DNA from 3 places in the Mammaliicoccus sp. Dog046 genome. Region 3 is predicted to be linked to each of the others. Evidence: riboswitches for the same ligand, from Rfam matches in the RefSeq annotation. Region 3 holds a riboswitch; each other region holds the start of a gene.
What was found. A riboswitch is a leader RNA that binds a small molecule or an ion and turns the genes downstream of it on or off. The one in region 3 is predicted to bind thiamine pyrophosphate.

Region 1 (4,299 bases), 1.1 Mb from region 3:
GATAACACCCATCCAATACCTTTATTTTGTTCTCCATAATATGCTGTAGCAATAAAGTTTTTACCTGCATCTACTAAGGCAATTAACTCTCCTTCATCCATCTTCGGCATATCAAATACGTCATCTTTTTCTACAAGAGGATATCCTCTTAAATATTTATCTTCTTTACCTCTTTTAAGCATTAATTGTTTCATTATATTTGGCCATCCTTTCGAAACGTCTCACATATTATAACGTATAAAACACAAAACGCAAAAAAACAGAGTATTCCCCCTATTGAATACTCTGTTAACCGAATTTATTAATCAAATTTCCCCCAGAAAGTTTGATCCCCTTTTATGTAAACGCTTACTATAAATTATTATAAATGATAGAATTATTCCACGCAATACATTTTTGAAGAAATTCATTAAAATTATTTACATATTACATTTTGTTATATAACAGTCGCTGATTTAGTTATTGTTTATGCACTTTATATCACTTTATTTTATAAAATAAAAAGCAGTAAACATTCATTTTCACGAATGTTTACTGCTTTTTTCTAATGTTATAGTCAAAAACTTAAATTAAAATGATTTTTTTAGATGAATAATAAATGCTGGTGTAATAAACAAGAATAATAAAAATGAAATTGGTGTTATAAACACTGAAAATTGAGATGTTTGAATTGCTGATACAAAGAACGTAGTTGCAATTTCAAAGAATAAAGCTGATACGACAAACAATTTTCCGAAATTATTTTTATTTTTATAATTCGTTGTGTAATTAAAGTAAGCATATAAAATAATTAATAGAAGAAGGATGAATAAAGTCAACCATTCAAATACATATTGTATTTGTGATAAATGCCATTCTCCAGATAAGAATAACCCGTTACGATTATTAAATTCTATAAATGTAAATAGGAATAATACTGCTGTACATATCCATTCTATATAACTTTTCTTTAACCATTTAGGACGTCTCATCCATTTTGGAATATCTTCGTCCTCTATTTTTATAATTTCTTTCCATCTTTCATTACGTTGTTTACGCTTCGCAATGGCTTCATCAGAATTAAACTTTTCTAATGTTGCTTGTTTAAAGTTTTGTAATTTTTGATAAAAGCCTTGAGACATGTTTAAAATTTTACTTGTAACAAGATTGTTTTTAACACGTGAATATTTTTCATCATTTGACGATTCGATATCTTCATCACTTACAGGTAATGATCTTCTTAAATATAAACTTACCCATACCGACATTTGACTGAAGCACCATAATAATATGAAAAATAAATTGACACTCATTACATCAATTGGTTTAACGTTTTTCGCATCTATATTATGATTCATCGCAAATTGAGAAATAAAATAACATAAACCATATGAAATAATGATCCATAAATAATGATATTTACGATTCGTTGGATCTAATTCATTTTTATAAACGACATATCCAATGTGTATAGCAAACGGAATGATGAATAAAAATGATGCGAAGCTGTATACTTGGAACATCGTCATCATAATGACAACCATAAACAAAATGGTTAATCCGATATAAAATATCGAAATGTCATAATCATAATTTGTAGTTCTTCTTAATGTGCGTCCTATCAATAATACAAATATCCCTAATAATAAAATGATGATTGATGTGACAACCGGCATGCCACCGATATAGTGATTTAAAATTCTTACTAATTCATCAAAAAAAGCAACAAAGAAGTCTCCAATATTTCTAATGTGAATTTCACTAGAATCTTTAATATTATAATCTTTTATTCGTGGTGCATTAAATAGTATAAGTAATCCAGTTATTAAAATGAATATACCTATAATATGACTAAAATGAACTTCCCAGCTCTTTTTCTTTATAGACATGTTCTTCACCTCATTGAACATTATAGTTGTTTCAATTTCAATTGTCTTTAATTATATTGAAAATCGGTCCCAAGTACTAGTATGAAGTTTAAAAAACTTATCTAGTTGGGTATACTATAATATCACAGATTTTAAAGGAGTGTTATTATGCCAGCAAATGATAAGCATAAAGAAGAAGCAAAAAAAGTAAAAGAAAAAGAACAACAAAATAGTAATGATCGCAAAGACGGTCAAGAAAAAACGAAAGACAATATTCAAGATACTTTTGAATAAGTCATTCCGTTTAATACGTTGTTAGATTCGTTAGATGAGCGAACACTAAGAATTCCTATTGACAAAAAAACTATTTCGACTTATTGTTAGTGTTAACAATTCAATACATGCACTAGGGGCGTTTTTAACTGAGACGGACATATTTATAGTCTGGACCCTTCGTACCTGATCTAGATGATACTAGCGTAGGAAAGTGTTCGAAAATCATATAATATTCATTTTAATGATGATAACAATATTTTTGTGCGCTTCTATTTAGATATAGGAGTGCACATTTTTTTATATAAAGGAGCAAATACACATGTCAAAAAGTTTAACATTGTCTGATATTTTAGTCACAGTTTTAATTGGTGCAATCTTCTCAATCATTTATAAGTTTTTATGGATTCCTTATGAATTCCTCAAACCATTAGGCTTACATTTAGAACAATCTGTTTATGGTTTTTGGTTTATAGCAGCTATCGTTGCTTATTTAATTATCCAAAAACCTGGTGTGGCTATTTTAGCTGAATTCGCTGCTGGTGCTGGTGAAACAATTGTTATGGGTCAGTTTGACATCCCTACTTTCATTTATGCATTGTTACAAGGTTTAGCTTGTGAAGTCATTTTTCTAGTTGTTCGTTACCAATCAAGAAAATTATCTGTTGCGGTAATTGCAGGTATGGCAGCAGGTATCATTACTTTACCTATCGACTGGTATTATAATTATTTAGGTGATGTAGCTCTTTGGAACGTCGTTCTTATGTTCACTATTAGAATATTGAGTGGTGCAATCGTTGCAGGTGCATTAGGATATGCAATCGTAAGAGCGCTCGATCAAACTGGTGTTACAAAACTCTTTAGACCTGCATCTAAAAAAGATTATGACTTATTATAGGAGTTATTCCATTGTTATCACTTAAAAATTTAAGACTCAAATTTCCAGAAGATGAACGTATTATATTTAAAAACATAAATATTGAAATTAAAGATAAAGAAAAAGTACTTTTACTTGGCCCTAGCGGTTCAGGTAAAAGTACATTATTAAATGTACTAAGTGGTATTATCCCTAGATCTATGGATATTCCAATGAAATACGATCATAAGCATATAGATCCTTCTCCTGGAGTTATCTTCCAAGATCCAGATACACAATTTTGTATGCCTCGTATTAAAGAAGAGCTTGCATTTATTTTAGAAAATAAAAACGTACCTGCACACGAAATGGATCCATTAATAATAGAAGCAATGCAAAAAGTAAACCTTGAAGCTGATGCTTCAACAAAGCTTGATCGATTAAGTGGCGGTATGAAACAAAAGCTAGCAATTGCATCTATGTTGTTACAAGAATCAGATACGTTATTTTTAGATGAACCTACTGCCATGTTAGATCGAGAAGCGACAACACAATTGTGGAATCTTATGATGCAACATTGGGAACACCAAACTGTCGTTATTGTTGAACATAAAGTAGATTATATTTGGAATTACGTTGATAGAGTTATTGTAATGAATGAAACAGGAGAAATTACGCATGATAGTACGCCAGAAGACATTTTAAACAACCATACGCAAATTTTAAATCAATATGGTGTATGGCACCCTAATTCATGGCAATTTGCGCCACAACTAGAATATAAGGCAACAAACAGCCAACCTTTACTATCCTTAGACCAATTAAACATATTACGTGGAAAACGTACATTGTTTAATAGTGACCATATAACAATCAATAGCGGTGAATGGATCACGTTAACAGGTAAGAATGGTACTGGTAAGACAACTTTCTTAGAATCAATTATGCAGCTTGTTAAATATAAAGGCGAGATGTCATTCGAAGGCCAACCTTTAAACAAAGTAAAAGATGCGTCTCAGCATATTTATTTTGTTTATCAGAATCCAGAACTACAATTTATAGAAATGTCTGTATACAACGAAATTTATATTAACTTTGCATTCCAGGATAAAGCAACAGCGCAAGAGAGAACAATAGAAATGTTACAGTTACTTAAATTAGAACACGTTAAACATCAACACCCATTTGAATTATCTATCGGACAGAAGAAACGTCTGAGTGTTGCGACAGCATTAAGTACGCAATCAGATATCATATTGTTAGATGAACCAACCTTTGGACTGGATAGTCATAATACATTTGAACTTATAAAGTTATTTCATA
Region 2 (4,299 bases), 390 kb from region 3:
TCTATTAAACGATGTTTTTAATTCATCCCCGGATAATCCTTCATCAATTAATTGTTCTAATAATCGTTCAGCATACACTTGTCTTAAAGTATAAATATGACATTCAAAAACGACTGATATTTGAGTTCCAAGCTCTTGAATATATTTAATCGTCGCATCAAAAAGTGCTGGATCATTTGATGGTCTAGTGATAACGACACGTGTGTCTAGCAAAGTTTGCTGTTCATAATATGTTTTCATTTGATCAAGATGAATATCAGAAATCAATATTTCTAACAACCAACCAGTACCACTATTTTCTTTATTAATTATTATTCCATCTAATAATTCATATTCAGTAATTTGTTCATCATTAACAATTTGAAATCGGACTGCTTTAAATGTTTTCATAAACAACCTCCTCTTAGTTAAATCTACGAATCTTCAACTTTGATATCCATTATAAAGCACTTATGAGAAAAATAAAAATAAACATTGGAAATTGTAGGATTTAGTTACTGTTTATTTCCATTTTTCCATTTTGACGAAAAAGTGTGCATCACTTTATATTAAGGTTAAAGGAGGTGAGAATATGTTAAATAAATCTGTTCTAGTAGGCCGATTAACGAAAGACCCATCATTTTTTAAAAAGGGTGAAATGATGATCTCAACATTTTGTTTAGCTGTTGAACGTGGTTACAAAGGTAAAGATGGAAATATGGCGGTAGACTTTATCGTATGTAAAGCGTTTGGAAAGCTAGCGTATAACATTCATGAATATACGAGGAAAGGGCAATTAATTGCATTAACTGGTCAAATTCAGACAAGGGCATATATGAAAGAAGATAAAAAGCAATTTATAACTGAAATTATTTGTGAAACCATTAAATTTTTAAATATGCCTGCATCTTCTAAAGGTTCTTTTCCTCAAAGTAAAGAAGATATACATGAATTAATAAGTGAAAGTGTTGAGAGTTATTCAAATGATTTATCTTCACAAATCCACAAAGAGAAACAGCGAGCGATGCATCATGTGCGTGAAAGTAGTCAACAAAGTGTGAGTGATGAAATGTATGATAAATATAGTCATGCGATAAAAGTTATCAATTCAGAGTCACAAGGTGATAACGATGCACGTAAAGTAACAACATCTTCCCCGGATCCTCCGAAATAGCTATTGAGTATGTTGGTTGTTTCATAGATTGTACTTCCTATTTTTTTTTATAAATATTGAATCTTTTCAAAAACTTGCTGTCTTGCTGTAGGGCAGCAAGTATACATAATCATTTATAATTGGATAACAAATTACAGAAATATGACAAATTGTCTGATAATTGATTTTGCTCAATCTAAATATACGCCTGTAAATCAAGGTTTTCTAAAAAGTAATGTAGTAATATTACTTGGAAATCATTGTCATAAAACTGTAATGTTTGCCAGATTTTTTTTATATTGTTGTAACCTATGTCACGAAAAATAATGGTATAGTTTAAACAGTAAAAATCATATAAAAAGTGAATCTCACGGGAGGAAACATTTAATCATGAAAAAACTATTAGCAGTGTCAACGGCTGCTGTTGCAGTTACTACAGGGGTAACAGCTACAGCTGATGCAGCAAGTCATACAGTAAAATCAGGAGATACTTTACATAGTATTTCACAACAATATGGAACTACAGTTAGTGCACTTAAATCAGAAAATGGTTTAACTTCTAACTTAATCTTACCAAATCAAGTTATCAAGATTAACGAAGCAAAAGAAGCTTCACAATCTACTACAGAATATACTGTAGTTGCGGGAGATACTTTAAGTAAGATTGCATCTAAATATGATGTTACAGTTTCACAATTAAAAGCTTGGAATAATTTATCATCAGACTTGATTATTGTTGGTCAAAAATTATCATTACAAGCACCTGCGCAATCTGCAGTTCCTGCACAAGCGCCTGCTGCTCAACAAGCGCCGGTTCAATCTAACCAAGCGTCAGCACAACAAACTTATCAAGCACCAACACAACAACAAAGCTACCAAGCGCCAGCACAATCATATAAAGCGCCTGCTCAACAAAGTTACCAAGCACCAGCACAACGTGTTCAAACAACACAAACGTCAACAGCTAGTACTGGTGGATCTACTAAAGCTCAATTCTTAGCTGCAGGTGGTACTGAAGCTATGTGGAATACAATCGTATTACCAGAATCAAGCGGTAATCCAAACGCTGTAAATGAATTAGGTTACAGAGGTCTTGGTCAAACGAAAGAAGCATGGGGAACTGGTTCAGTAGAAACACAAACAAAAGGTATGCTTAACTACGCTAAACAACGTTATGGTTCAGTTGATGCAGCGATTGCATTCCGTTCTCAAAATAACTGGTGGTAAGCTAAAAAGTTGAAAATTTAATTACATTAATCCAATCGCCTAGGAAATATCCTTGGCGATTTTTTTAATTTGACCATAATGATTCTATTTGATAATCTTAATTTAACTAAATAAGTAAATGACTGCTAGGGGCGCCTTAATGGCTGAGATGATATTAATCAGTCCCTTATAACCTGATTTGGGTAATGCCAACGTAGGAAAGCAGTTAATTAACGTATATACCTATTGTTAATTGACTTCTTTTTTATGAAAGAGGTCATTTTTTTATTGAGAAATTTAATATTAGGAGTGGGAAAATGCTTTTTACAGACAGATTAAAACAGAAAGTGCAACCGATCATTGAGGAAATTTATAAAGATGATTTTATACAAGGATTGATCGATGGTGATATTTCTAAAGAAGCGTTAAAACATTATTTAAAAGCAGATTCTAAATATTTAAATGAATTTGCAAAAGTATATGCGTTATTAATACCTAAAATAAATTCTAAATCAGAATTAAAATTTTTACTTGAACAGATTGAATTTGCTTCTTCAGGTGAAGTAGGGGCACATCAAATCCTTGCTGACTATATTGGAGAATCATATCAAGAAATTATAAAAGATGGATCATGGTATCCAACTGCGGATCATTATATTAAGCATATGTATTACAATGCTTACGCGCATGATGATGTCGCATATACAGTAGCAGCTATGGCACCATGTCCTTATGTATATAGAAAACTAGCACAAATGGCAATTGAACGTAATGACTTTTCAGAGGATCATGAATTAAAGGCGTGGTTTGAATTCTATTATAAGGGTATGGATGAACTCATGGACATTTTAGATAATTGGTTAAATGATTTTAGCCAACATAATAGTGAAGAAGCTATAGCTGTTGTGGAAAGAAATTTCTTAGAAAGTACAGTTCATGAACGTAATTTCTTTAAAATGGCACATCAAATTGAAGATTGGGAGTTTGAGGTGAATCAATATGAAGAAGCCTAAAATTGCACTTACAATCGCTGGGACAGATCCAACAGGTGGTGCCGGAATAATGGCGGATTTAAAATCATTCCAAGCATCCGGTGTATATGGAATGGCCGTACCTACGAGTATTGTGTCTCAAAATACGCTTGGTGTTCAAGCTGTGCATCATTTAACAGTAGATGTTATTGAAAGTCAGTTAAAGAGTGTCTTCGATGATGAACAACCACATGCAATTAAGACAGGGATGATTGCTTCAGAAGGAATGATGAACGCTATCAAGCCATATATTGAAGCATCTAATAAACCTTACGTGATAGATCCTGTGATGGTTGCGAAAAGTGGAGATGCATTAATGGATGAGCAAGGTAAAAATAAACTTAAAGAAATACTTCTGAGTTTAGCGACAGTGGTTACACCTAATATTCCAGAAGCAGAAGAAATTGTTGGTTTTAAAATACAAACTGAAGAAGAAATAAAAAAAGCAGGCGCTTTCTTTTTAAATGAAATTGGTTCAAAAGGCGTTGTGATCAAAGGTGGTCATCTTGAAGGAGATGCCATCGATTATTTATTTACTAATGAAGGTATTAAGCATTGGACGAGTGAAAGATTCAATACTAAGCATACACATGGTACAGGCTGTACATTTAGCGCGGTGATAACAGCAGAATTGGCTAAAGGACATACGATTGAAGAAGCGGTGCATACTGCTAAGCGATTTATCACTTTAGCGATTCAGCATACACCTGAAATTGGTAAAGGACAAGGTCCTGTAAATCATTTTGCTTACCAAAAAATTGAGGGGTTAGATTATGAGTAAATTAGAAAGTCTAAGAGTAAGTAAACCACTTGTCGTATGTTATACAAACGATGTTGTGAAGAATTTTACTGCGAATGGATTAATATCGCTTGGTGCAAGCCCGGCGATGAGTGAAGAACCAGATGAGGCATTGGAATTTGCGGAACACG
Region 3 (4,299 bases):
CGACAGAGTCACTCAAGCATTTCTTAAAATGAAAAAATTCGACATACAAACTTTAGTTGATGCATATGAAGGAAAATAGGATAAAAAAAGAAACAAACTGAACTTAAATGAATAAGTTCAGTTTGTTTTTTTGTAGTGGCTAAATTTAATTTTATATCTTGGCTTCAATGTTGCTTGTCGGCCTCCACTTGCAACATTCTGTCACCTTAAACAACCGGATGATGATACCAATCTTCTAAAAATCTAAATAACACTTCACTAAATTGTTCTAGCTCTGTTATTTTTATCTTTTCATCTACTGAATGTGCTTCAGTTAATTCCCCAGGTCCATATAATATTGTAGGTATACCGTAATCACTTAACCATCCGCCATCAGTCACACTTGGGTTCACTCCTTTTTTCAAAGGCGCTTTAGTCACATGTTTATGTGCGTCGGCTAACTTTTCAAATCCTGGATGATGTTCAGGTAAAGTAAAGCTCGGGAATATTTCACCTTTATCTTCTATCATAGATGTCCCTCCCCATTCAAATTGTAATGGGTTTTCTTTTAACCATAGATCCGCTTCAGCTATTTGATTCAAATAAGTTTCTATTTCATCGACAATATCTTTATCATTTTCATTAGGCAAATAATGGACTGTAATCCATAACTTACATTCATCTGCTATAAATGCCGGATGTCTCCCACCTTCAATCACAGCTGGATTTATCGTTGTTGAACCATAAGGCATACCCGGATATGACTTCATCACAGCCCAATGTTTTTCAAGTTCATTTAATGCATGTATGACTTTGTACATTTTATCTATTGCACTCGCACCAAATAAATGACCACCTGCATGAATCATTTGTTGGCGTGCACCATCGTGAATTGTTTCTTTACTTTTTACAGTAACCCATCCAGTGATGACGCCACCTTGACCTTGTGCAATTAAATGACTCGTATCTAATACAATTCCTAAATCAGGCGTTACTAACAAATGCTCACATGCTGTCTTTGTGCCCGCTTCACCGACCTCTTCTCCAACAACAGATTGCACAATAATATCTCCTTTAGGTTTTACACCTTTATGATTTAACTGTTCTAAAACATATAACAGTGTTGCAAAACCACCTTTCATATCACTGACGCCTCGCCCATATAAATAACCGTCCGATGATGTGAGTTCAAATGGCGGTACTGTCCAATCTGTCGCTTCTCCTACATTGGCAACATCAACATGACCATTTAACACCAACTTTGGTGCATCAGGATTTGTACCTTTCAATACTGCATTGATAACACTGTCATTTTCATATAATGGTATTCGATCAATGTCGAATCCTAAACGATGTAGCATTTGTTCAATTACATCTTGTAACGGATCCGTATTTCGTGCTGGTGGACTTTCCGTATTATATTGTATGAGTTGCTTAATGATTGCTTGATGTCTTTCCTCCATTATTACACCTCTCTTCTATTTAATTGGCGTTGTCCATGTTTCGATATTCTCCGCCATGTCCCAGAACATATATTCATAATAGCTCGTCTTAACAACGATATCTTCAAGCCTTTTCAATTCTTCTTCAGACTTACCTTCAGTGACGCTATCCATGAGTTCAATGCACATGTCTTTAAATTCCGTAAATTCTTCCGAAGCATACATTTGAATCCATTCATCATATAAAGCATGATGTGTATGTCGTTCCGCTTCTGCAAGTTTTAATCCAATATAGTTATAACTCCATGTACACGTTAATACCGCTGCAATGACATTTTCAATGCCACCTTGCTGAGCTTTATTTAACATATAACTTGTATAAGCCACTGTCGTTTGTGCAGGTTCAGTTTGCTCTAATTCCTCTTCTGAAATATAAAACTGCTTAGCGTAACCGCGATGCAAATCCATTTCCGTATGAAGCGTACCATTCGCTAAGTCTGCAAAAGTCATCATCATATTTAAATCTGTTGATTTCGCCGCTCCAATTGAAAATAATCGTGCGTATTCTATTAAATACACGTAATCTTGCTTTAACCAATGTTTAAACTTCTCTTCGTCTAACGTACCGTCACTTAACCCTTTTATAAAAGGGTGTCCCAAATATGATTCCCAAATTGGCTCTACTCTTTGAAATAATTGTTCAGTAAATGTCATGATATATCCTCCTTATTTATAAAAAAAAGACGCTATTTCCATATAGAAAATAGCGTCTACTCATCCGATAAATATAAGTTTCGCCACTTTCCTACGCCAGTATGAACTGGATCAGGTTCAAGGAATTTTAAAGATACACTTTAATCTCAGCCTCTTTATAAAGGCACTTCCAGTGGTCTAACATATGCAATTGTTATTATTTTTCTGTTCTAAAGATATTCTCTTTCTTCTTACCTCTAGCAAGCTCGTCAACAAGCTTGTCTAAATACCTAATTTCTTGCATTAAAGGTTCTTCAATTTCTTCAACTCTCATGCCACAAATCACACCTTTAATGAGCTTTCTGTTAGGATTTTTATTAGGCGCTTCTTCGAAAAACGTCTTGAAATCCGTGTCACTTTCTAATATACGTTGAAGGGCTTCTTCATCGTAACCCGTCAACCAAGTGATAATTTCATCTACATCTTCTTTAGTCTTCCCTTTTTTCTCAGCTTTTGTAACATAATGTGGGTAAACACTTGCTACACGCATCGCATATACTTTTTCATTTTTCAATTGAACTTCCCCCTTAACAATATTTTCATTTCAGCTTTATTCCCACATAACACAACTATTGTGCCATATCTTGTGTCACATGTGAATGATTTATACTTTCTTTATAACTCATGACGAAGAATATAATGCTCACAAAGGAAATGAGCGATAAGATACCAAACAATTCAATACTGTTATGGAGATGATCTAATAACAACCCACCAAGAAGCGGCGCTAATAAACCACCTAACTTTTGTAAGCCTGCTAATGAATAATAACTGCCTTTATAATTTTCTTCCGATAATTCATCAATTTGAATATCGACCATCGTAAATACGAGCATTTCTCCTAATGTAAATAAGACCATCGCCATGCCTTGATATAGTAAATGGTCCATGACACCCATGAAAAATAATCCAATCGGCATAAGTACACCACCTACAATGATCGAAGTTCTGATAGACGTCCATCTACTAAATTTAAATATAAAATATTGGCAAGTTAACACTGTGACACCATTGATGGATAACAATAATGCGAAGCGTTTTGATGCTTCAACTTGCGTATGATCTAGCGCAAAATATTGTGGTAACACACCCGACATCACATTATATCCAAATACGAATAAAATGAGACCAATCATTAATAATAGAAATGCTTTATTTTTCATCGCAATCATAAGCGTATCTTTAATTGTAGATTGCTTCTGTTTAACAGAAATTTGAAAGTTATGGTTATTTTTTATGAAGGTGAATGTGAATATTATTGTATTAAGCACATATGCACTGACAATGATGTTACAAATAAAATGAATACCAAATTGTTGGATTTGTGTAGATAATAAAGGCCCTAATACTGCAGAAATGTTAATAATATAATAGCGGATATTAAATACGATATGTTTATTAGACTGATCTGAAAATATAGCAATCATTGCTTTATATGTAGGAGATAAGAAACTATTGCCAACACTATTTACAATTGTGAATAGAATAAATCCTTGAAATGTATTGATGAAAGGAAAAGTAACAAAACTCAATGTTACTAATAATAATCCAGTATAGATGATGATTTTTTTATTTATTTTATCGACAAATGGTGCAGCAATAAAACTCATAAATAAGGACGATACTGCAAACATTGAAACAATAACCCCAATTTCAAATCCACTATATTGAAACTGTTTTGATAAATATATCGAGAGAAACGGAATAATTAAAAAGGTACTGAATCGCTCTAAAAATGTTGCGATAAATAATGTATAGATAATACTCGGTAATTTCATAAGATGTATGCACCCCTTTAATTTTCAGATAATTGCATTATGATGAGTGTATATGAAGCATTCCGATATGACAACCCGATATTGAATAAAAATCATTTGTATATGATATAGTATGCTAAAATTCATTTTAAATTTCATATAGTTTTCTGAACGAATATTTGTTATATTTGTGAGAATAAATATTCATGACAGGAGTAGATTGCATTGGACAATTGGTTAAGTTTCGTATTTATCGCATTAATTATTATCATCGTACCAGGCCCTGATTTTTTCATTGTTCTCAACAATACATTAAAAGGCAATGCTAAAAATGGCATCATGGCCGGATTAGGTATTTCAAGTGCACA

Region 1: linked by a shared signal. The riboswitch ahead of P3U32_RS08810 (ECF transporter S component) and the one ahead of tenA (thiaminase II) in region 3 are both predicted to bind thiamine pyrophosphate.
Region 2: linked by a shared signal. The riboswitch ahead of tenA (thiaminase II) and the one ahead of tenA (thiaminase II) in region 3 are both predicted to bind thiamine pyrophosphate.

Annotation. Positions count from the first base shown of each region.
Region 1 is NZ_CP120131.1:1,766,526-1,770,824, forward strand. It holds gene P3U32_RS08795 (class I SAM-dependent rRNA methyltransferase) at 1-194, opposite strand, end outside; gene auxA (lipoteichoic acid stability factor AuxA) at 570-1,868, opposite strand; gene P3U32_RS08805 (hypothetical protein) at 2,016-2,141, shown strand; TPP riboswitch at 2,246-2,350, shown strand; gene P3U32_RS08810 (ECF transporter S component) at 2,443-3,018, shown strand; gene P3U32_RS08815 (ABC transporter ATP-binding protein) at 3,030-4,299, shown strand, end outside.
Region 2 is NZ_CP120131.1:710,398-714,696, forward strand. It holds gene P3U32_RS03490 (YwpF-like family protein) at 1-390, opposite strand, end outside; gene P3U32_RS03495 (single-stranded DNA-binding protein) at 572-1,153, shown strand; gene P3U32_RS03500 (LysM peptidoglycan-binding domain-containing protein) at 1,523-2,359, shown strand; TPP riboswitch at 2,477-2,576, shown strand; gene tenA (thiaminase II) at 2,656-3,351, shown strand; gene thiD (bifunctional hydroxymethylpyrimidine kinase/phosphomethylpyrimidine kinase) at 3,338-4,150, shown strand; gene thiM (hydroxyethylthiazole kinase) at 4,143-4,299, shown strand, end outside.
Region 3 is NZ_CP120131.1:321,730-326,028, reverse strand. It holds gene P3U32_RS01520 (VOC family protein) at 1-79, shown strand, start outside; gene P3U32_RS01515 (acetylornithine deacetylase) at 207-1,442, opposite strand; gene tenA (thiaminase II) at 1,458-2,135, opposite strand; TPP riboswitch at 2,207-2,316, opposite strand; gene P3U32_RS01505 (DUF2200 domain-containing protein) at 2,332-2,688, opposite strand; gene P3U32_RS01500 (MFS transporter) at 2,744-3,952, opposite strand; gene P3U32_RS01495 (LysE family translocator) at 4,157-4,299, shown strand, end outside.